Regions from separate parts of the Vibrio sp. R15-SG3-ISO1B genome, predicted to be linked through region 2. Evidence: predicted binding sites of a transcription regulator. Region 2 holds the regulator's gene; each other region holds the start of a gene.

Region 1 (7,651 bases), on a different contig from region 2:
CAAAGATTTTGTCGATGATCTCTCCGATGAAATGAAAGAGGCGGGCATCAACGCGGAAGTGAGCGGGCGTCCCAAGCACATCTATAGCATCTGGCGCAAAATGCAGAAGAAAAATTTGGCGTTCGATGAGCTGTTTGACGTGCGCGCAGTGCGCATCATCGCCGATAAACTGCAAGACTGTTACGCCGCACTGGGGATGGTGCACACCAAATACAAACACCTGCCCAGTGAGTTTGATGACTATGTCGCAAACCCAAAACCGAATGGCTACCAATCCATTCACACCGTAATTCTCGGCCCAGAAGGCAAGACCATCGAGATTCAGATCCGCACCAAGCAGATGCACGAAGATTCTGAACTTGGCGTGGCCGCGCACTGGAAATACAAAGAGGGCGGCGCTGGTCGCAGTGGGTACGATGAGAAAATTACCTGGCTACGCAAACTGCTTGATTGGCAAGAGGAGATGTCCGACTCGGGTGAGATGTTGGATGAAGTGCGCAGCCAAGTGTTTGATGACCGCGTCTATGCCTTTACTCCGCGTGGCGATGTCGTCGACTTACCGATGGGCGCGACTCCGCTCGATTTTGCTTACCACATTCACTCAGAAGTGGGGCATCGCTGTATTGGTGCCAAAGTAGCGGGCCGTATCGTACCTTTTACCCATAAATTGTCGATGGGCGATCAAGTGGAGATCATTACCGCTAAAGAGCCCAACCCATCGCGCGACTGGTTAAACCCGTCGATGGGGTTTGTGACCTCAGGGCGAGCACGCGCGAAGATCAATGCTTGGTTCCGCAAGCAGTCTCGTGAGAAAAACCTCGAGGCGGGGCGCGAGATTCTCGAGGTGGAACTGGCGAAAATTGGTGCGACGTTAAAAGACGCCGAGCGTTACTCGCTGAAGCGCTTCAACGTTAACTCGACCGATGAACTGTTTGTTGGGGTGGGCAGTGGTGATTTGCGGATTAACCAGATCATTAATCATATCAATGCGTTGGTGAACAAGCCCACCGCTGAAGAAGAAGACAAGCAAGCACTAGAAAAGCTCCAAGAAGCAGAGCACAAAGCGCCGGCTCAGAGCCGCCCTAAGAAGGATGCGGTTGTGGTCGAAGGGGTCGACAACTTGATGACTCACCTCGCTCGATGCTGTCAGCCAATCCCGGGCGATGAAATCTGCGGTTATATCACCCAGGGCCGTGGCATTTCAGTACATCGCGCCGATTGTGAGCAGCTTGATGAGTTAAGGCACCATGCACCAGAACGTATTATTGATACCGTTTGGGGCAGCGGTTTTGTGGGCTCCTACATTCTCACCGTCCGTGTTGAGGCGATGGAGCGCGGTGGGCTGTTAAAAGACATCACTACGCTGTTTGCTAATGAGAAAATCAAAGTGACCAGCATGAAGAATCGCGTCGACTACCGTAAACAGTTATCGATCATGGATTTTGATCTTGAAGTGAACAACATCGAGGTGTTATCACGGGTGATCAAACGTGTGGAACAGATCCGAGACGTGATGAGCGTTAAACGTTTGGGCTAACCGGAATCCGTAGCAATTATTGACAATGCGCGTTAAGCGCGACCAACAGTTCGAAGGTGAGTGGTTATGCTGCTCACCTTTTCATTTTGTGAGGGAGAGGCATGAGTCATCCAATTGAACAATTAGAGCAAATCATGGCCAAGCTGCGTGATCCAGAACACGGCTGCCCATGGGATTTAAAGCAGTCTTTCGACACCATAGTGCCGCACACCATTGAAGAAACCTATGAAGTGGTGGATGCGATTCACAACCGCGATTGGACCAATCTAAAAGAAGAGCTTGGCGATCTGTTGTTCCAGGTGATTTTCTACAGTCAACTGGCTAAAGAGCAGCAATTGTTTGATTTTTCTGAGGTGGTCGACACAGTGAATGAAAAACTCACGCGCCGTCACCCGCATGTCTTTGGTCAAGCGGAGTTTGCCAGCGACGAGGAAATTAACGCCAATTGGGAGGCGGAAAAAGCCAAAGAGAAAGCGCAACTAGGCAAAAATGAACAAAGTATCCTAGACTCAATACCAGCTTCTCTACCGGCGCTTTCTCGTGCTACAAAAATTCAGAAAAAGTGCGCCAAAGTGGGTTTTGATTGGGACACTTTAGGACCAGTGGTGGATAAAGTACGCGAGGAGGTCGATGAAGTCGTCGCGGAAGCGGTCCAAGTCTCGGTGCAAGATGACAAGGTCGAGATGGAGCTCGGTGATTTGCTGTTTGCGGTGGTGAATCTTGCTCGTCACCTCGGTCATGACCCAGAATCGGCATTGAGTAAGGCGAATCTTAAGTTTGTGCGTCGCTTTAAAGGCGTAGAATCACGCGTTGCGGCGCAGAATAAGACGCTAGAACAGTTACCCTTAGAGGCGCTTGATGCTCTGTGGGATGAAGTAAAAGCGGCGGAAAAAAATACTCGCTCAGAGTAATCACGCGAATTCGTCTGAGTACAGTCAGCCGTCGTGTGAATTTGATTTGAAGCAAAAAAGAAAAAATCACAGTGTGATAGATTTCACGTTGTGGCGGTTAGGGTCTTCTGGTATATTTTCGTCCCGTCCAGAAGAATTCCATTTCCCTCATTCAACCAATTTCAGGTTAAACATGACGACAAATTACATTTTTGTTACTGGCGGGGTTGTATCCTCTCTAGGTAAAGGTATTGCAGCTGCATCTCTAGCCGCTATTCTAGAAGCTCGTGGTCTTAAAGTGACCATGATGAAGCTTGACCCTTACATCAACGTTGACCCGGGCACCATGAGCCCAACTCAGCACGGTGAAGTGTTCGTCACGGAAGATGGCGCAGAGACCGACCTAGATCTTGGTCACTATGAGCGTTTCATTCGCACCAAGATGACTAAGCGCAATAACTTTACTGCCGGTCGTGTTTACGCAGACGTGCTTCGCAAAGAGCGTCGTGGTGACTACCTAGGTGCCACCATTCAAGTTATCCCTCACATCACTAACGCCATCAAAGACCGTGTTATTGCCGGTTCTGAAGGGCACGATGTGGCTATCGTTGAAGTTGGTGGTACGGTCGGTGACATCGAGTCATTGCCGTTTATGGAAGCGATTCGTCAGCTTGCTGTTGAACTCGGCCGTGAACGTGCGATGTTCATGCACTTGACGCTAGTCCCTTACCTTGCTGCGGCGGGTGAAGTGAAAACCAAGCCGACTCAGCACTCAGTGAAAGAGCTGCTCTCTATCGGTATCCAACCTGATATTCTGGTTTGTCGTAGCGATCGCATGATCCCAGCGAACGAGCGTAAGAAAATTGCCCTTTTCTGTAACGTTCCTGAGAAAGCGGTGATTTCGATGAAGGATGTGGATTCGATCTACAAGATCCCTCAACTGATCAAATCGCAAGGTCTTGATGATCTTGTGTGTGCACGTTTTGGTATCGACGCTCCAGAAGCAGACCTGTCTGAATGGGAGCAGGTTATCTATGAAGAAGCGAACCCAACGGGCGAAGTGACCATCGGTATGATCGGTAAATACATCGAACTGCCGGACGCGTACAAATCAGTCAACGAAGCGCTTAAGCATGCTGGCTTGAAAAACCGCTTGAACGTCACCATTAAATACGTAGATTCACAAGATGTTGAGACTAAAGGCGTTGAAGTGCTTGCCGGTCTTGACGCTATTCTAGTACCGGGCGGTTTTGGTGACCGTGGTATCGAAGGTAAGATTCGCGCAGCGCAATACGCGCGTGAAAACAATGTCCCTTACCTTGGTATCTGTCTTGGTATGCAAGTCGCGTTGATTGAATACGCTCGTAACGTTGCGGGCATGGAAGGCGCGCATTCAACAGAATTTAATAAAGAGACGAAATACCCTGTGGTAGGCTTGATCACTGAGTGGGTCGACGGTGAAGGTAAAGTTGAAGAACGTACCGAAACGTCGGATCTTGGTGGTACTATGCGTCTTGGCTCTCAGCTATGTCACTTAGAGAAAGGAACTAAGGCTCGCGAGCTATACGGTAGCGCGACGATTCATGAACGTCACCGTCACCGTTACGAAGTGAACAACGTCCTTCGACCACAAATTGAAAAAGCGGGCTTGAAGGTCTCTGGTCTTTCTGCAGACAAGAAGCTGGTGGAAATGATTGAAAACCCAGCGCACCCATGGTTCGTTGCGGCTCAGTTCCACCCAGAATTCACATCGACGCCTCGTGATGGTCACCCATTATTCGCAGGTTTCGTGAAAGCCGCTGGTCAGCACTCACGCGGCGAGTTTGAGAAGTAAGTAAAAAGGATACGGGCGGCGGCGAAGGTTGTGCTGCTGCCTTTTAAATTTGACATTTATATTTGAACGAGAGGAAACATTAATGTCTAAGATCGTTAAAGTTCTAGGTCGTGAAATCATCGACTCACGTGGTAACCCAACTGTAGAAGCTGAAGTACACCTAGAAGGCGGTTTCGTAGGTATGGCTGCTGCTCCATCTGGCGCATCTACTGGTTCTCGCGAAGCTCTTGAGCTACGTGACGGTGACAAAGCACGTTTCCTAGGTAAAGGTGTTCTTAAAGCTGTTGAAGCAGTAAACGGCGAAATCGCAACTGCTCTAACAGGTAAAGACGCGAAAGACCAAGCGGCTATCGACGCAATCATGATCGAGCTAGACGGCACTGAGAACAAATCTAAGTTCGGTGCAAACGCAATCCTAGCGGTTTCTCTAGCGAACGCTAAAGCTGCTGCAGCAGCGAAAGGCATGCCTCTATACGAGCACATCGCTGAGCTAAACGGTACTGCTGGTCAGTTCTCTATGCCTCTACCAATGATGAACATCATCAACGGTGGTGAGCACGCAGACAACAACGTTGACATCCAAGAGTTCATGATCCAACCAGTTGGCGCTAAGACTCTAAAAGAAGGTCTACGTATCGGTGCTGAAGTATTCCACAACCTAGCTAAAGTTCTTAAGTCTAAAGGCTACAGCACTGCAGTGGGTGACGAAGGTGGTTTCGCTCCAAACCTTAAGTCTAACGCTGAAGCGCTAGAAGTGATCGCAGAAGCGGTTGCAGCGGCAGGTTACGAACTAGGTAAAGACGTAACTCTAGCTATGGACTGTGCTGCATCTGAGTTCTTCGACAAAGAAGCTGGCATCTACAACATGAAAGGCGAAGGTAAAACCTTCACTTCTGAAGAGTTCAACCACTACCTAGCTGAGCTTGCAAGCAAGTTCCCAATCGTTTCTATCGAAGATGGTCTAGACGAGTCTGACTGGACTGGCTTCAAGCACCAAACTGAACTACTAGGTGACAAGCTTCAACTAGTAGGTGACGATCTATTCGTTACTAACACTAAGATCCTTGCTGAAGGTATCGAGAAAGGCGTAGCTAACTCTATCCTTATCAAGTTCAACCAAATCGGTTCTCTAACTGAGACTCTAGCTGCAATCAAGATGGCTAAAGACGCAGGTTACACAGCTGTAATCTCTCACCGCAGCGGCGAAACTGAAGATGCAACTATCGCTGATCTAGCGGTAGGTACTGCTGCAGGTCAAATCAAGACGGGTTCTATGAGCCGTTCTGACCGTGTTGCTAAGTACAACCAGCTAATCCGTATCGAGGAAGCGCTAGGTGAGCGTGCACCTTTCAACGGTCTTAAAGAAGTAAAAGGCCAAGCTTAATTCTTTATTGAATAAGGTCTAGCTTTAAAGCTCTTTAGAAACGCTCCACTTCGGTGGAGCGTTTTTTTTTGGAAACGCTCGGTGAGCGTGCACCTCCATATTTCAAGGAAGCGGTCTTAAAGAAGAAAAGGCCAAGCTTAATTCTTCATTGAATAAAGTTTAGCTTTAACGCTTTTTGGAAACGCTCCCTTCGGTGGAGCGTTTTTGTTTTTCTATCCACAATATCAATGATATTTACGACCTGTTTACATCATTGCTCATTATGCACTCAGTTCTATAACTAAAGTATCTAGATAATGGAAATTGAGTATTTTCTATTTTGCCAACAAACCGTTACCGTATTTGTCTTACATTATTCAAATAACAACGTTGGTTAAAAAGGAAACATCATGAGTGTCGCAGTGATTGCAAATTTAGTGGTATTTGCAGCGCTTCTTTTCTTCTTGAATCTTCAGCAAAGAAAAGGCGCAACACTATCAAGACAAGTGCTGATTGGATTGGTGCTAGGTAGTGGATTTGGTTTAGCGTTACAGCTGATTTACGGTGAAGGTAGCCTAGCGATTGGTGCGAGCCTAGACTGGATCAATGTGGTTGGCCGCGGTTATGTTGGTTTGCTGCAAATGGTCATCATGCCTTTGGTACTGGTCTCAATGTTTGCGGCGGTAGTGAAGCTTGAGAACTCGGCCTCCCTTGGCAAAATTAGTGGCTTAACCATTGGCGTGCTGCTGTTTACCACCGCGATTTCTGCTTTGATTGGTATTGCAGTGACGCAAGGCTTTGGTCTTTCTGCGGAAGGCTTAACAGAAGGTTCGCGTGAAGCGGCGCGTCTGTCTGCCTTAGAAGGTCGAATGGATCGTGTCAGTGACCTGACGATTCCCCAGATGTTAGTCAGCTTTATTCCAACCAACCCCTTTGCTGATCTGACGGGTGCGCGTTCGACCTCGATTATCGCCGTGGTGATCTTCGGTATCCTTTCTGGCGTTGCCGCGCGTAAGGTGATGTTGGAAAAAACCGAACTGGCGGCGCCGATTCGTACCTTTGTTGAAGCTGTGCAATCCATTGTCATGCGCCTAGTGAAAATGATCATGGCTCTGACGCCTTACGGTATTGCCGCTTTGATGGCCAAAGTGGTCGCGACCTCAAGTGCGAGTGATATTCTTAATCTGCTGGGCTTTATCATCGCCTCTTACTTTGCGATTGCGTTGATGTTCCTTGTGCATGGTGTGTTGGTCTCTTTTGTTGGCGTGAGCCCGAAAGAGTACTTCACTAAGATCTGGCCAGTATTGACCTTTGCTTTCACGTCACGCAGCTCGGCAGCGACCATTCCATTGAACGTTGAAGCGCAAATCAGCAAATTAAAAGTGCCGCCTGCGATTGCCAACTTATCCGCCTCATTTGGTGCCACTATTGGTCAAAATGGTTGTGCGGGTATCTATCCGGCGATGTTGGCTGTGATGGTCGCGCCGACGGTTGGTATCAACCCAATGGACATCAACTTTATCCTGTCGTTGGTGGCGATCATTACTATTAGCTCATTCGGTATTGCTGGTGTAGGTGGCGGCGCGACCTTTGCTGCACTGATTGTGTTGCCTGCGATGGGGCTGCCGGTAACAATTGCTGCACTATTGATCTCGATTGAGCCGTTGATTGATATGGCACGTACAGCGCTCAATGTCTCAGGCGCGATGACAGCCGGTACGATTACCAGTCGCTTGTTAAAACAGAAAGCGGATGAGCGGGAACTCAATGAGCAAAGCGCATAACCGTTACTCTGTGTAGAGTGGAAAGCCTAAGCCTTGTTGCTTAGGCTTTTTTCGTTTCGGTGACGATTTTTCTTTTAAGCATCTACTCTTCGTTTTGGTCACTAGAGAGACGCTTCGCTTTGCTTTGGGCAATCGCTTCGACGCGGCGTTGATTGAGCGCTTGGCGAATCTCTGCACCTTGATAACCAGCGGCAATGATGTCTTTGACTTCAACGCTCAGCGCCGCTTGGTAGGCTTGTTCGA
Region 2 (7,651 bases):
CCGCTGACCGGTGAGCTAGCGATGAAGCTGTGGCAACAAGCCGGATTGCCTGCGGGCGTGATCAACTTAGTCCAAGGGGGCAAAGAGACGGGCATTGCGCTAGCAGAGTCGAAAGGCATTGATGGCCTGCTGTTTACTGGTAGCGCCAATACAGGTCACCTGCTGCATCGCCAATTTGCCGGTCAGCCAGACAAGATGCTGGCACTGGAGATGGGCGGCAACAACCCTATGGTCATCAGTGAGCACTATGGTGAGCTGGGCGCGACGGTCTACACCATTTTGCAATCGGCCTTTATCAGTGCCGGGCAGCGTTGTACCTGCGCACGTCGTCTCTATGTGCCTGTGGGCGACAAAGGCGATGCCTTGGTCAATCGCTTGGTTGAGGCCACACGCAAGCTGCGCGTCGATCAGCCGTTTGCAGAGCCAGCGCCTTTTATGGGCCCACAAATTTCGAAAGCTGCGGCACACTTTATCCTCAACGCACAGGCGAACTTGCAGAGCCTTGGTGGTGTGAGCTTGGTGGAAGCGAAAGCGGGCGAGGCGGCGTTTGTCACTCCGGGGATTATTGATGTCACGGCCATCGAAGCGCTGCCAGATGAAGAGTATTTTGGCCCGCTGCTGCAAGTGGTGCGTTATCAAGGTCTTGAGCGCGCCGTTGAGCTGGCCAATGACACCCGCTTTGGTCTCTCTGCTGGGCTGGTGTCCACCGATGATGATGAGTGGGCCTACTTTGTTGACCACATTCGTGCAGGGATCGTCAATCGCAACCGCCAATTAACTGGGGCAAGTGGCGATGCGCCGTTTGGCGGACCGGGCGCCTCGGGCAACCTTCGCCCAAGTGCTTACTACGCTGCGGATTATTGCGCTTACCCTATGGCGTCGATGGAAGGCGAGCACACCTTGCTGCCTGAGACGTTAAGCCCGGGTGTAGAACTGTAAGACGCACCTTGGGCTCGCTTGGAGCCCAAGGTGTTCGATTCATTGCTAGGTTTGTGATTAAGCCATTCTTTTAAAGAACCAGCTTTACGATTCAGCTTCACGATTAACATGGAGACGTTATGACGCCTGCTCAACTGTTCGATTTACTGTGGCAAGACTATATTTCCCGTCTATGTCCTCAAGCGGCCAAGGTTCATCAGCTTTTAGAAGAAGATGAGCCGCTGATCAATGACCATATTGCGCTGCGCACCTTTAACATTGCGCCGCTCGGTATCGAGACATTGGCTGCGCCATTTATTGCGCTAGGTTACCAAGCGTGCGGTGACTACCTGTTTGAGAGCAAACACTTGGTCGCCAAGCACTACGAGCACGCCGATCCGACGTTGCCAAAAGTGTTCATCAGTGAGCTGAAAGTCGAAGAGTGCTCAGCGCCGCTGCAACGCATTGTCAGCAAGCTGGTGGCACAAGTGGAGGCATACGCACTGCAAAGCCATGAGTTTTTGTATGCGGGCCGTTTGTGGGATCTCAGCTATGAAGATTTTCAAACCCTCGCCCAAGAGAGTGAGTACGCAGCATGGCTTGCGGCGCACGGCTATGGGGCCAACCATTTCACCGTAAGCGTTAATCAGCTCAAGGCATTTGACGAGGTCGCGGCGGTGAATGAGCACCTGCGCCAAGCGGGCTTTGTCATCAATGAGTCGGGTGGCGAAGTGAAAGGCTCACCAGAGGTACTGCTTGAGCAATCGTCCACCATGGCAGACAAAGTCGAGGTGAGCTTTAGTGACGGTACGCAAGTGATCCCAGGCGGCTTCTACGAATTCGCCAAACGCTATCCGATGAGTAATGGTGAGCTCTACCCAGGGTTTGTCGCGGCGTCAGCGGATAAGATATTTGAGAGTACGGATGGGGGAAGTTCCTAGTGCCTAGTTGCTAGTTCCTAGAGGGGGGCTGGTTAAATGGGTGATGGGTAATAGGTAGTGGGTGATGGGGCTAGGTCCTGGTAAATAAAAAGCCACCGCTGGTAAAACAGGGTGGCTTTCTTAATCTTTAAAGGTTTTCTCTAGGAACTCGTCACTAGGAACTCGCCTCTAATAATCACCTATCTCGTGCCGTAGACGACGATGGTTTTACCGTGGGCGGAGATCAGGTTTTGCTCTTCAAGCATCTTCAAGATACGGCCAACGGTCTCACGTGAACAGCCGACAATCTGACCGATCTCTTGACGCGTGATCTTGATTTGCATGCCGTCTGGGTGCGTCATGGCATCTGGCTGTTTCGCTAGGTTAAGTAGCGTCTGCGCGATGCGGCCTGTCACGTCTAGGAAGGCGAGGTCACCGACTTTTTGGCTCGTCACTTGTAGGCGGCTTGCCATTTGCGCAGATAGACGCATCAGGATGTCAGGGTTGACTTGGATAAGCTGACGGAATTTCTTGAATGAGATCTCTGCAACTTCACAAGGTGATTTAGCGCGAACCCAAGCGGTACGCTCTTGATCTTCTTCAAATAGACCAAGTTCACCGATAAAGTCACCTTGGTTTAGGTAAGAAAGGATCATTTCCTTACCTTCTTCGTCTTTAATCAGTACCGCCACAGAGCCTTTGACGATGTAGTAAAGCGTCTCTGCTTTCTCACCGGCGTGGATCAATGTGCTTTTTGATGGGTACTTATGAATATGACAATGTGACAGGAACCACTCTAATGTTGGATCGGTTTGAGGTTTACCTAGAACCATAATATCTCACTTCCTCTGCAGGGTACGCTTGCCGCTTTCCATTTTTGTCGCGCCAGTAAAAGGCGCGAAGCCTTGAACAAGGCTTTTTAGGATAAGAGCACTTATTCAATGCTGCAAGCCATCTTTGTTTCGGTTACAAATAGTAGCCTTTTTCAAAAGGGATTTCTTGATTTTAATCGTGTCAAGTTGGTGATTGTTTACGCAAAAATGTGCACATGATCACGGTATGACAAGTAAACGGGTCTTAGGACTGATCTCTAGCCAATTTTACCCGTCTCGATAAGCTGCTGTAGGATAGGTCTGACGATGAGCTCCATCGCAAAACTCATCTTACCCCCCGGCACGACAATAGTGTTGTGGCGCGACATGAAAGAGCCATCAATCATAGCGAGCAGGTATGGGAAGTCGACCTGTTTGATGCCGCGCAAGCGGATCACTACAAAGCTTTCATCCAAACTTGGGATGCCTTTAGCGTTAAGTGGGTTGGACGTATCGACGGTCGGCACGCGTTGGAAGTTGATGTGGGTGCGCGAAAATTGCGGGGTAATGTAGTTGAGGTAGTCATCCATCGAGCGGACAATCGAGTCCATTACCGCTTCGCGTGAGTGACCGCGATCGCGCGTGTCACGGACGAATTTTTGAATCCACTCCAAGTTCACAATCGGTACCATGCCAATCAAAAAGTCGACGTGTTGGGCGACGTTGACCTCACCATCCACCACGCCGCCATGCAGTCCTTCGTAGAACAGCACGTCAGAATTTTCCGGCAAATCTTGCCACGGCGTGAAGGTACCCGGCATTTGATTGTAGGGCACGGCTTCATCGAAGGTGTGCAAGTAGCGACGAATTTGCCCTGTGCCTTCATTGCCATACTGCTTAAAAAACTCAGACAGCGCAGGGAAGTCGTTCGCCTGCGGACCAAAGTAGCTGATGTGGCGTCCTTGCTCGCGCGCTTTGCGGATCTCGACATCCATTTCTGGGCGCGTAAAGCGGTGGAAACTGTCCCCTTCCACCCAAGCCGGTTTCACGCGCATCATGTTAAACATTTTGCGAAACGCTTCAGAGGTCGTGGTTGTGCCCGCACCGGAAGAGCCCGTTACGGCAATAATGGGGTGTTTTGCTGACATGACAAACCTTGTCTTATTCCTTGTCAAATGATGACCAATATAGCATGTTCTATTGATTGATCACGGTATGGCGTTTTTTAACGCACTGGAAATATTAAAACTTTGATTTGAGTTGAATATCCACGCTCTCATGCAGCTCTGAATAGACCACCACCGCGTCACCACTCACCAAGCTCTGACGGATCTGGGCGATTTTCTCGTCAAGAGAGATTTCCTGCTCGCCATAGTCCGTCCCTTCACGCAGTACAAATTCACGGATCAGGTTGTCTAGGGTGTCAGGGGCGATCTGTTGCCAAGGGATGATCATAAATACCTCATTCATTTATGATGAAAGTTGAAGGCGGCTATTATGCCGAAAGGGCTAACGATTCGAAACGCTTAGGGATTCATAGTACGCCGGCAACGCCTCTTCCAACCAAAAGCGCGGTTTGATGGCGCTGCCAGTGAGGAACCCGACGTGGCCGCCTTGATCGAACAGGCGGTAGTCGATGTTGTCTGGCAGGACAAATTTCGGGATGACGTCGGGCGTCATAAACGGATCGTCTTTGGCGTGGATGATTTGTGTCGGCAGACGGATCTCTTTCAGGCGACGGATCCCAGAGCAGCGCTGGTAGTAGTCTTGCGCGTCTTTAAAACCGTGGAGGGGAGCTGTGATGAGGTCATCAAACTCCATCAGTTTAGTGACCCGTTTGATGCTTTGATAAGAGAGATCGAGCTCGCCTTTTAACAGATGATGTTTACGCAGCGCGTTTTTCTTAAGTGAGGAGAGCAGGTAGGTTTTGTAGACCTTGGAGAAACCTTGCTCGATCCGCTCGGCGCAGGCCGACAAATCCAAAGGCGCGGAGACGATGGTTGCCGCGTCAAGCAGTGGCTCATCGCGGTAGTCGGCTAAGTAGTTCGCCAACATGTTTCCGCCTAGAGAGATGCCGACCGCGACTTTGGTTTGATCGGGAAACAGGTGGTTGAGGTGGCGTAAAAAGTGGCGAGCATCCTCGGTTTCGCCTGAGTGATAGGCGCGCGCGGTGTGGTTAGGTTTACCGCTGCAACCGCGAAAATGCATCATCACGGCGAGCCAGCCCTGGGAAGAAAACGCGTGCATCAATCCGTTGGCGTAGGGGCTGTAAAAACAACCTTCTAAGCCATGAAACAGCACGAAAATGGGTTTGCGCGCGGCGCTCTCTTGTTGCCAATCTTCGCTCCAAGCGAGATCGAGAAAGTCGCCATCGGGCGTATCAAGTGTTTGCCAGATAGGCTCAAACAAGGCTTTTTTGCGAATCAGGCGCGGAGCCAAGGTTTGCAGGTGCGGATTGGTGAGTCCTTTCGCGGCGGTAAAATGTGTCATAAGCCTATCCCTTGCTCGCTTCTGTATTTGGCGGGTTGCCGACAGTCGGATACCAATCGGTATGCAGCGCGGCGTAGAGGGGCTCAGCATCCTGCTGCCGGCAATAGTGCAAGGTGAGTGGTTCGCCTTGATTCTCTTGCAGTGTGAGCGTGTTGACGCCAGTGAGCAAATCGACCTGCTGCTGTTTTTCTAGCTCTAGCTCGAATTGCAGTGCCTCGCGGTAGAGCGTATCGGGCGCGCCAAGTTTTAACTTGCGGCGCAGCTCTCGATAGCTGTGCAGCAGAGGTTCACATCGCGCCAGGCTAGCGTGCAGCGTTGCCCAGCCCTGCTCGTCAAAGGTGAGCCTCTGCTCATCTAACCAGCGTACCAGCAGCAGTAAATTGACATTGCCACCATAGCGGTTTTGCATACTAAGACAGGCGTCTTTCACTTCACGCACGCTGTAGTATTGCAAGCAGAATGCCCACAGCTCGTCGTGTGACAGCCGCGCGGCTTGCGCGCTGTCTTGCGATGCTTGTGCTTCGGTGGTCTCTACTGGCTCGCGTCCGTGAACGCTGCTTCCATCTGTTCGAGTTGTTCTTGCCCTGCCATCCATTCCATTTCTACCTCCTCAAGCTCAGCTTTGCAGCTTGCTTGAGTCGCCAATACTTGATTAAGTTTAGCCTTATTTTCTGCTTCATACAGGCTGTTGTCAGACAGCTGTACTTCAGCGTCATTGAGCGCTTTACCCAACTTATCCATTTTTTCTTCGAGTTTTGTCAGAGTTTTGCGAAGAGGGGCGGTCTGCTTACGAAATTCTGCTTCACGACGCTTTTGCTCCTTCTTGGCGGCTGCGCTGTTGGTGGTGCTTTTTTCAGGTTGAGCGTCTTGCGCGTCACGCCTCTCTTGTTTTTGCTGTTCCGTCAGCCATTTATAGTAGTCATTGAGATCGCCATCAAAGGGCGCGACTTGTCGGTCGTGCACCAAATAGAGGTCGTCGGTGGTGGCGCGCAACAAGTAACGGTCGTGCGAGACGATGACCATCGCACCCTCGAAGGTTTGCAACGCGAGGGTCAGCGCTTCACGCATATCGAGGTCTAGGTGGTTGGTCGGTTCGTCGAGCAGCAGCAAGTTCGGTTTTTGCCACACAATCAGCGCCAGCACCAAGCGCGCTTTTTCGCCGCCGGAGAAGGGCGCGACTTTTTCTAGTGCCTTATCGCCTTGAAAGCCAAAGCTGCCAAGGTAGTTACGCAGCTCTAGCTCGTTTTTATCCGGGGCGATTTGCATCATGTGCTGCAATGGCGTCTCTTCGGGATGCAAGGTTTCGAGCTGATGCTGGGCAAAGTAGCCAATTTTGACCCCTTGTGAGTAGGTCAAATCGCCACCTTGAGGCTTGAGCTCGCGTGAGAGCAGTTTGATCAGCGTTGATTTACCGGCGCCGTTGCGCCCAAGCAGACCAATTCGGCTGCCAGGAACCAGGTTGAGACGAATTTTGTCGAGGATTAAGGCATCGCCGTAACCAGCACTGACCTCATCCATCATAATGATCGGGTTAGGCAACGCCAACGGCTCACGGAACTCAAAGCTAAACGGGTTATCAAATTGTGCCGGCAGGACTTTTTCCATTCGCTCCAACGCCTTAATGCGGCTTTGCGCTTGGCGCGCTTTAGAGGCTTTGTAACGGAAGCGGTCGATGTAGCTTTGCATGTGCGCCATCTGTTTCTGCTGCTTTTGAAATTGCGCTTGTTGCAGGATCAGTTTTTGCGCGCGCTGCTCTTCAAATGACGAGTAGTTGCCGGTGTATTCATTCATCGTCTGGTTTTCGATATGAATGATGCGACCAACAATCGGATCGAGAAAGTCTCGGTCGTGAGAAATCAAGATTAAAGTACCCGGGTAATTTTGCAGCCAGCGCTCAAGCCACATCACGGCATCCAGATCCAAGTGGTTGGTCGGTTCGTCGAGCAGCAGCAAGTCAGAGCGACACAGCAGCGCCTGCGCTAAGTTAAGGCGCATCCGCCAACCACCGGAAAACTGAGTTAAATTCCAGCTCATCTGCGTTTGGCTAAAGCCTAAGCCATCGAGCAGCTCCGCGGCGCGCGCTTTAATGCTGTAGCCGCCAATGGTTTCGATTTTGCCGTGGATCTCAGCGACGAGCGTGCCGTTGTCTTTCTGTTCCGCTTCGGCCAATTGCGCTTCCAGTGCACGATACTCGCGGTCACCATCAATCACATACTCAAGGGCGCAGCGCTCTAGGGCGGGCGTTTCCTGAGCCACCCAAGAGAGTTCCCAGTGAGCGGGTTTAGTGAAGTTTCCGCCATCGATAGAGAGTTCGTCTTTGATCAGCGCAAACAGTGTGGATTTACCACAACCGTTTTTGCCGACTAGGCCGACTTTGTCCCCCGGATGAATCGTCGCCGTAGCGTGTTCAAGCAGGGGTTTGCCGCCGCGCAGCAATTCGATGTCAGAAAAGGTGATCATAATGTTACCCGTTGGGTTCTCGCGATGTGGACTGGTCTTGCGTCGCATAGT
Region 3 (7,651 bases), on a different contig from region 2:
GCTAAGCCAGTGACATAAGGTCACAAGGGCTTGATTGGAAATGGTCATGCCTCCCGTGTTTGGAAAGGTGTTTCGTGGCGCAACAATTCGAAGATAGTTTTCAACGCAAGTTTTACTACTTGCGTCTCTCTGTTACAGATGTCTGTAACTTCAAATGTACCTACTGCTTGCCTGATGGTTATCAATCTGCGGGGCGTCGCAGCTCGTCTTTTTTATCGATAGAAAAGATCCAACGGGTCGTCAATGCGTTCGCCGAGTGCGGCACTAACAAGGTGCGCATCACAGGCGGAGAGCCCAGCTTACGTAAAGACTTCACGGATATCATTCATACCGTCTCAAGTACGCCGGGCATCAAGAAAGTCGCCACTACCACTAATGGCTACCGGATGGAGAAGCAGGTTGAACAGTGGAAGCAAGCCGGGTTAACTCACATTAACGTTAGCGTCGATAGCCTTGACTCGCGCATGTTCCACCAGATCACCGGTGAGAACAAGTTTACCCAAGTCATGGCGGGCATTGATAAAGCGTTTGAAGTGGGGTATTCGCAGGTCAAAGTGAACGTTGTGTTGATGAAAGATCTCAATGCGCAAGAACTGCCGGCGTTTCTCGCTTGGATAAAAGACCGGCCAATCCAGTTACGTTTCATTGAATTGATGAAAACGGGTGAGATGGATGAGCTGTTTCAACGACATCATGTCTCCGGTGTGGCGATTCGCAATCAGCTTATCGCCAACGGCTGGCTGCTCAAGGCTCGAGCCAGTAACGATGGCCCCGCTCAGGTGTTTATTCACCCAGATTACCAAGGTGAAATTGGTTTGATCATGCCTTACGAGAAGGATTTTTGCCAAAGTTGCAATCGTCTACGAGTCTCGGCAATTGGTAAATTGCACTTATGTCTGTTTGGCGAAGAGGGGGTGGATCTGCGAGATTTGCTCCAAAGTGATGGCCAACAAGCGGCGCTGACGTCGCGTATTCAGCAAGCACTTCAAACCAAATCCGTCAGTCACTTTCTTCATGATGGCAACTCAGGTGCTACACCTCATTTAGCCTCTATCGGTGGATAGTCACGTCAGAATGACGAAAGCGAAATTGTGATCACGGGGGGACACTCGTGATGGAAAAAAAACAACGTAAATTATGTGAAAGGTGAACAAATGGGTCACGCAGAAAGCAAATTTCAACCGGCGACAATCGCGGTGTTAACCGTGTCGGATACCCGTAACGAAGAAAACGATACCTCGGGACGCTACTTGGTCGAGCAAGCTCAAGAGGCAGGACACCAAGTGGTTGATAAGCAAATTGTGATTGATGACATGTATAAGATTCGTGCCATCGTCTCTCAGTGGATTGCGGATGAGTCAATCCAAGCGGTGATGATCACCGGTGGTACGGGGTTTACTTCTCGCGATAGTACGCCTGAAGCACTGAAGCCTTTATTTGACAAAGAAGTGGAAGGGTTTGGCGAGCTATTTCGCATGGTCTCTTTTGAAGAAATCGGCACTTCAACGATTCAGTCTCGCGCCATTGCTGGCTTTGCCAATCACACCGTGATTTTTGCCATGCCGGGTTCGACAGGCGCGTGTCGCACAGGCTGGACTAAGATCATCAAGCAGCAGTTGGATGCCAGCCATCGTCCTTGTAACTTTATGCCTCACTTATCAGTATAAGGGGATCGCATGAGTGAACTGACTCACATCAATGCTTCGGGTGAAGCGAATATGGTCGATGTGTCGAGCAAAGCAGACACAGTGCGCGAGGCGCGCGCTGAAGCTTTTGTTCACATGGCGCCAGAGACGCTGCAACTGATTCTCTCTGGAGAGCATCACAAAGGTGACGTGTTTGCCACCGCTCGTATTGCCGGTATTCAAGCCGCGAAAAAAACTTGGGACTTGATTCCGTTATGCCACCCGCTGCTCCTGTCCAAAGTGGAAGTACAGTTGGAAGCGCTGACCGAAAAGAGTCAGGTGCGCATCGAGTCGGTGTGCAAGCTCGCCGGTAAGACCGGTGTGGAGATGGAAGCATTGACCGCGGCTTCAGTGGCGGCGCTGACCATCTACGACATGTGTAAAGCGGTTCAAAAAGACATAGTGATCGGTTCGGTGCGGCTTTTGGAGAAAACGGGCGGAAAATCCGGGCATTTCAAGGTGGATTATGATTAACGTATTGTTTTTTGCGCAGACGCGCGAGTTGGTTGGCGTTGATACATTAACGCTCCCTGACCAATTTGACACCGTGGAGTCATTGCGTGCGCATCTTGCGCAGCAAGAGGGCAAATGGTCTCTCGCACTTGAAGCGGGTAAACTGCTCGCAGCGGTGAATCAAGCGATTGTCCCGCTTACCCATCCGCTGAAAGATGGCGATGAAGTGGCCTTTTTCCCACCAGTGACTGGGGGCTAACGATGACGGTTCGTATCTCTGTTCAAGCGGATGATTTTGATGTCGGTGAGGAGTATGGTCAGTTGGCGAAGGGCGCCAGTATTGGCGCAGTGGTGACCTTTGTCGGCAAGGTTAGGGACATGAACTTGGGCGACCAAGTGACCGGTCTTACCCTTGAACATTATCCAGGAATGACGGAGTCATCGCTGCAAAAGATTGGCGACAGCGCATTGGCGCGTTGGCCGCTGGATTGTGTGCGTGTGATTCATCGTGTTGGCGATCTTGATATTGGCGATCAAATTGTGTTTGTCGGCGTAACGAGTGCGCATCGCAAAGCCGCGTTTGAAGCGTGCGAATTTGTGATGGACTACCTCAAGACACAAGCGCCGTTTTGGAAAAAAGAGCGCACGAAAACCGATACGCGTTGGGTGGAATCGCGTGAGTCCGATGCGCAAGCCGCACAGCGCTGGCAACAACCTTAGTTGATGCCTTGCTCTACCACTGATTGATTTGATGAATCGTACCCCGGCGCTGCTTTTTGGCAAAGAACAGCGCTTTGTCAGCTGGAAGTACTTGGTACTGGTCCAGCCCGGCAATGACTCTTGGTTCATGGTGATGCGTCGTATCGCGTCCACCCCACGCCTCCACATAGACGCCCGTTTTGCTGATTAAAAAGGTCGGCTCAGGCAAAGAGGCAAACACCGTATGCATCAACGCGGGGTTCACTTTCATCAATTCAGTCAACGTTGAGTTCACGGGCTCATACCTCTCCATCGCTATCACTAATTACAGTTTAGTCATTAAGTTGAGGGTCGGTGGAAAAATGCGCAGCGCCATTTGTGAAATCAAGAAATTAGACGACAATATATAGTATGACCCGCCCAGAGCACGGACAAGGAGACGCAGATGGAATCATTAAAGGTCAGAGACTATATGACGTTACAAGCGGTGACATTTACCCCCAATATGTCGTTGAGTGCGGCGCTTGAAAAGGTGATGAACTCAAATTATCTCGGTGGGCCCGTGATTGACGAGAGCAAAAAAGTGATTGGTTTTCTCTCGGGCCAAGACCTGTTGGATAAGCTCATCAAGGTGAGTTACTACTGCCAAGATACCCATATCGTATCGGACTGTATGAGCAAGGAGGTACTTTCAGTGACTCCTGAGACCTCTATTATCGAGTTAGCGGATATGATGAAGGTCGGTAAACCTAAGGTCTACCCTGTCATTGATAATGGTCGATTGGTTGGGATCATCACGAGAAGAGATGTATTACGCGCGATCGGTAAAACCATCAACGACTGCTTTAAGCATCCGGTTTAATTTACGTCTCGCCGTTTATTTCGCTCTCGGAGGCATCGCTGTCGACCTCGGGGTGATGGCCGTAGCGATGAGAAAACGTGAGATCAAACGGCGGTTTTATGTGCAAAATTGACGATATTGCGCATTAAAGTGTGATGCAAAACGGTTTATTGTGAAATTGAATGTTTTGTTGCTCTATTATGTGTGATCTAAGTCACTCTATATTGCTGCTGACTTGGTTAGAGTAGCCGGGTACCTAAACAAATGTAAGAACAGGCCGCCACCCATTCGATGAGCCTGTCACTATAAGGAGCCTCCCCTATGTCTCAAGCTGTTTTCCACCTTGGTGTTACGAAAGATGATCTTGCTGGTGCGACACTCGCGATCATCCCTGGCGATCCTGCACGTGTGCAAAAAATTGCTGAAGAGATGGATAATCCCGTCTTTCTCGCCAGTCACCGTGAATACACGCTGTACCGCGCTGAATTAGAGGGCAAGCCTGTTGTTGTGTGTTCAACCGGTATTGGTGGCCCATCGACTTCTATTGCGGTTGAAGAGTTAGCGCAGTGTGGTGTGCGTACCTTCCTACGTGTTGGTACCACTGGTGCAATCCAACCGCATGTGAATGTTGGCGATATGATTGTTTCAACCGGCTCTGTGCGTCTCGATGGTGCCAGTCTGCATTTCGCGCCTATGGAGTTCCCAGCGGTGGCTGATTTTGATGTGGCAACAGCGATGAAAGCGGCGGTAGAAGAGACAGGTGCAACGGTTCACATGGGTGTCACGGCTTCCAGTGATACCTTCTACCCTGGTCAAGAGCGTTACGATACCTTCTCAGGTCGCGTGGTGAAACGTTTCCAAGGCTCGATGAAAGAGTGGCAAGATATGGGCGTACTGAACTTCGAGATGGAGTCAGCGACCTTATTGACGATGTGTGCAAGCTCTGGCCTAAAAGCAGGTTGTGTGGCGGGTGTCATCATCAACCGAACTCAAAAAGAGATCCCTGATCACTCTACGCTAAAAGAAACCGAAGCACGCTCGATTAAAGTTGTCGTCGAAGCGGCGCGCAAAATGCTCTAAACAATGCTCTAAGTAAAAATGCTCTAAGTATCAGAGTTCTTTAGCGCATATTCGCGTTGAGCAAACAATGATGAAAACGGCCAGGTCTTATCACCTGGCCGTTTTATTTATTTAAAATAGATTGGCAACCATAGATTTTGCTAAAACGTGTATCGTTAGCCGTTCACGCTATCGCTACTCGAGGAAGTGGCAGATAGAGTGTTTCCGTCATGTCCGATAACACTTGGTCATAGACTTGCGAGATGACCGCAGACACGTCACTGGTCAGTTCATACAAGGCTTCTTCTGTCCAATCTAGCTCCTCGCTAATGGCGATTTCAGTCAGGTCACGCATCGCGGCACTGCTGGCTGGCGAGGCAACACTCAATGGACTGATGATCGACAGTTGGTTAAGTTTACGACGCGTTTTGTCACAATAGTATTTAACGCGCAAGCGACCATCAATAGTATCGATTTCTGGAATGCACAAACGCAGTTGAGTCAGCACTTCCATACTGTCGAGGATTTGTTGCCAGTTCATGTGGTACTCATCACTGAGATCTTCACGCTCAGACTCAATCAACCATGCAATCGCGACTTCATCCATCAAGAACATGCAGTGACGAATGGTTTTACCGTGGATGACTTGGTTGCGAATCACGGTTCTGTCTTGCCACTCTTTATGCATGCCTTTGAGTTTTAATTGGAAAATTCGGTACATGGGTTTGTTGTCAAAGGGCGCGTTGGCCACCAAGCCATTGGTGATATCGACCATTTGATCGTAGAGCGCTTCAATCTCTTCCAGCTCACTATCCGTCACCTCCTTGGTTAACGCTAAGTGGGTCGCGCTACGATGTTTGCGGCTAAGCAACATCACCTGTCGCAGCAAGACCAGTGTTTCAAACTTGCGCTCTAAAGTGCTTTGACGCTTTTTAGAGAAGTAAAGCATGACAGCCAATACGGCTATCGATAGAACCACTGAGATCAACACAAACATAACGTACTCCTTGTACTCGCCTACTACTAAGTGGGTAGAGCAGGAACAGTGCCAACTTATAAGTTGTTTAAATACAGTGGGTTACATTCTGTAGGGCGAAGGGGTTGAACGGTTTTGGTGCAAAGTAAGCCCTAATATTGTGATTGAGGGCACAAAAAATCCCCGCGGACGGTGTCACGCGGGGATGAGTGATACGAGCCTGGTGATTACATCACGCGCATACCTGGCTGTGCGCCTTCATGAGGCTCAAGAATCCATAGCTCGCTGCCACCAGGGCCTGCTGCTAGGATCATGCCTTCCGACATACCAAATTTCATCTTACGCGGCTTAAGGTTCGCAACCATCACGGTGAGTTTGCCTTCAAGCTCTTCGGGTTTGTAAGCAGACTTAATACCAGAGAAGACTTGACGAGTTTCACCGCCGATATCGAGCTGGAACTTGAGCAGCTTGTTGGCTTTTGGCACTTCTTCGCAAGAGATGATACGAGCGATACGCATGTCCACGGCGGCGAATGCATCAAATTCAATCTCATCGGCGATAGGATCTTTATCCAGCTCAGTTTGGCTCGCTTGGTGCTTCGCCGCTTCTGCTGCTTCCTTCGCTGCCACTTCGGCTGCCGCATCTTCTTTAGACGCTTCCACCATCGCTTCCACTTTCTTCGGATCAATGCGATTGAACAGCGCTTTGAACTTAGTGATTTCGTGATCGGTCAGCGGTGACGCGACCCCTTCCCACGTCAGCTCTTCGTTTAGGAAGGCTTCAGTGCGTGCAGCGAGCGCAGGCATCACAGGTTTTAGGTACGTCATCAATACGCGGAATAGGTTGATACCCACAGAGCAGATGTCTTGCAGCTCTTGGTCTTTACCTTCTTCTTTCGCAATCACCCACGGCGCTTTCTCATCGACGTATTGGTTTGCTTTGTCAGCAAGGGCCGTGATTTCGCGGATTGCGCGACCAAATTCACGGCTCTCATAAAGCTCTGCGATGCGAGAAGCCGCTGCCGCGAACTCGTTGTATAGTTCTGGCTCTGCAAACTGTGCTGAAAGCTTGCCGTCAAAGCGCTTGCTGATGAAGCCTGCGTTACGTGATGCTAGGTTAACAATCTTGTTCACGACGTCAGCGTTCACGCGCTGAGTGAAGTCGTCAAGGTTGAGGTCGAGGTCATCGATGCGGCTGTTGAGCTTCGCCGCGTAGTAGTAACGTAGACACTCTGGATCTAGGTGATCTAGGTAAGTAGCTGCTTTGATGAAGGTCCCTTTAGACTTAGACATCTTCGCGCCGTTAACCGTTACATAGCCGTGGACGAATACGTTGTCTGGCTTGCGGAAACCGCTGCCTTCAAGCATCGCTGGCCAAAACAGAGAGTGGAAGTAAACAATGTCTTTACCGATAAAGTGGTAAAGCTCTGTTGTGCTGTCTTTTTTCCAGTACTCGTCGAAGTCGAGATCATCACGCTTGTCACACAGGTTTTTGAACGAGCCCATGTAGCCAATTGGCGCATCTAGCCAAACATAAAAGAACTTGTCCTTTTCACCTGGGATCTCGAAGCCAAAGTAAGGGGCATCGCGTGAGATATCCCACTGTTGCAGGCCTGACTCAAACCACTCTTGCATCTTGTTGGCGGTTTCAGCTTGAAGAGAACCAGAACGTGTCCACTCTTTCAGCATGCTTTCGAACTGAGGCAAGTCGAAGAAGAAGTGCTCAGAATCTTTCATGATGGGCGTCGCGCCAGAGACCGCTGATTTAGGAGCAATCAGTTCCGTTGGGCTGTAGGTTTCACCACAGTTGTCACAGTTATCACCGTACTGGTCTTCGGATTTACACTTCGGACAGGTCCCTTTTACGAAACGGTCCGGAAGGAACATCTCTTTCTCAGGGTCAAACAGTTGAGAAATGGTACGGCTAGAAATAAAGCCG

The links. Region 2 encodes CRP, which controls carbon source genes, mostly activating them, when cyclic AMP is high. Its sites were predicted from a motif close to TGTGANNNNNNTCACA; they were not measured.
Region 1: the regulator CRP is predicted to act here: its motif matches at 2,521-2,536, upstream of pyrG (CTP synthase).
Region 3: the regulator CRP is predicted to act here: its motif matches at 3,882-3,897, upstream of udp (uridine phosphorylase).

Annotation. Positions count from the first base shown of each region.
Region 1 is NZ_JCBDGG010000001.1:39,947-47,597, forward strand. It holds gene relA (GTP diphosphokinase) at 1-1,537, shown strand, start outside; gene mazG (nucleoside triphosphate pyrophosphohydrolase) at 1,639-2,448, shown strand; gene pyrG (CTP synthase) at 2,621-4,261, shown strand; gene eno (phosphopyruvate hydratase) at 4,344-5,645, shown strand; gene AC6R0S_RS00215 (L-cystine transporter) at 6,035-7,408, shown strand; gene AC6R0S_RS00220 (multifunctional CCA addition/repair protein) at 7,491-7,651, opposite strand, start outside.
Region 2 is NZ_JCBDGG010000041.1:66,140-73,790, reverse strand. It holds partial or broken gene astD (succinylglutamate-semialdehyde dehydrogenase) at 1-939, shown strand, start outside; gene AC6R0S_RS12280 (DUF1338 domain-containing protein) at 1,059-1,859, shown strand; gene crp (cAMP-activated global transcriptional regulator CRP) at 2,039-2,671, opposite strand; gene AC6R0S_RS12270 (phosphoribulokinase) at 2,929-3,798, opposite strand; gene AC6R0S_RS12265 (YheU family protein) at 3,893-4,105, opposite strand; gene AC6R0S_RS12260 (hydrolase) at 4,160-5,140, opposite strand; gene AC6R0S_RS12255 (TIGR02444 family protein) at 5,145-5,735, opposite strand; gene AC6R0S_RS12250 (ABC transporter ATP-binding protein) at 5,672-7,600, opposite strand.
Region 3 is NZ_JCBDGG010000016.1:1,600-9,250, forward strand. It holds molybdenum cofactor riboswitch at 1-86, shown strand, start outside; gene moaA (GTP 3',8-cyclase MoaA) at 75-1,064, shown strand; gene moaB (molybdenum cofactor biosynthesis protein B) at 1,155-1,667, shown strand; gene moaC (cyclic pyranopterin monophosphate synthase MoaC) at 1,677-2,159, shown strand; gene moaD (molybdopterin synthase sulfur carrier subunit) at 2,152-2,397, shown strand; gene moaE (molybdopterin synthase catalytic subunit MoaE) at 2,400-2,858, shown strand; gene AC6R0S_RS04960 (hypothetical protein) at 2,872-3,132, opposite strand; gene AC6R0S_RS04965 (CBS domain-containing protein) at 3,283-3,699, shown strand; gene udp (uridine phosphorylase) at 4,000-4,758, shown strand; gene AC6R0S_RS04975 (hypothetical protein) at 4,922-5,734, opposite strand; gene metG (methionine--tRNA ligase) at 5,941-7,651, opposite strand, start outside.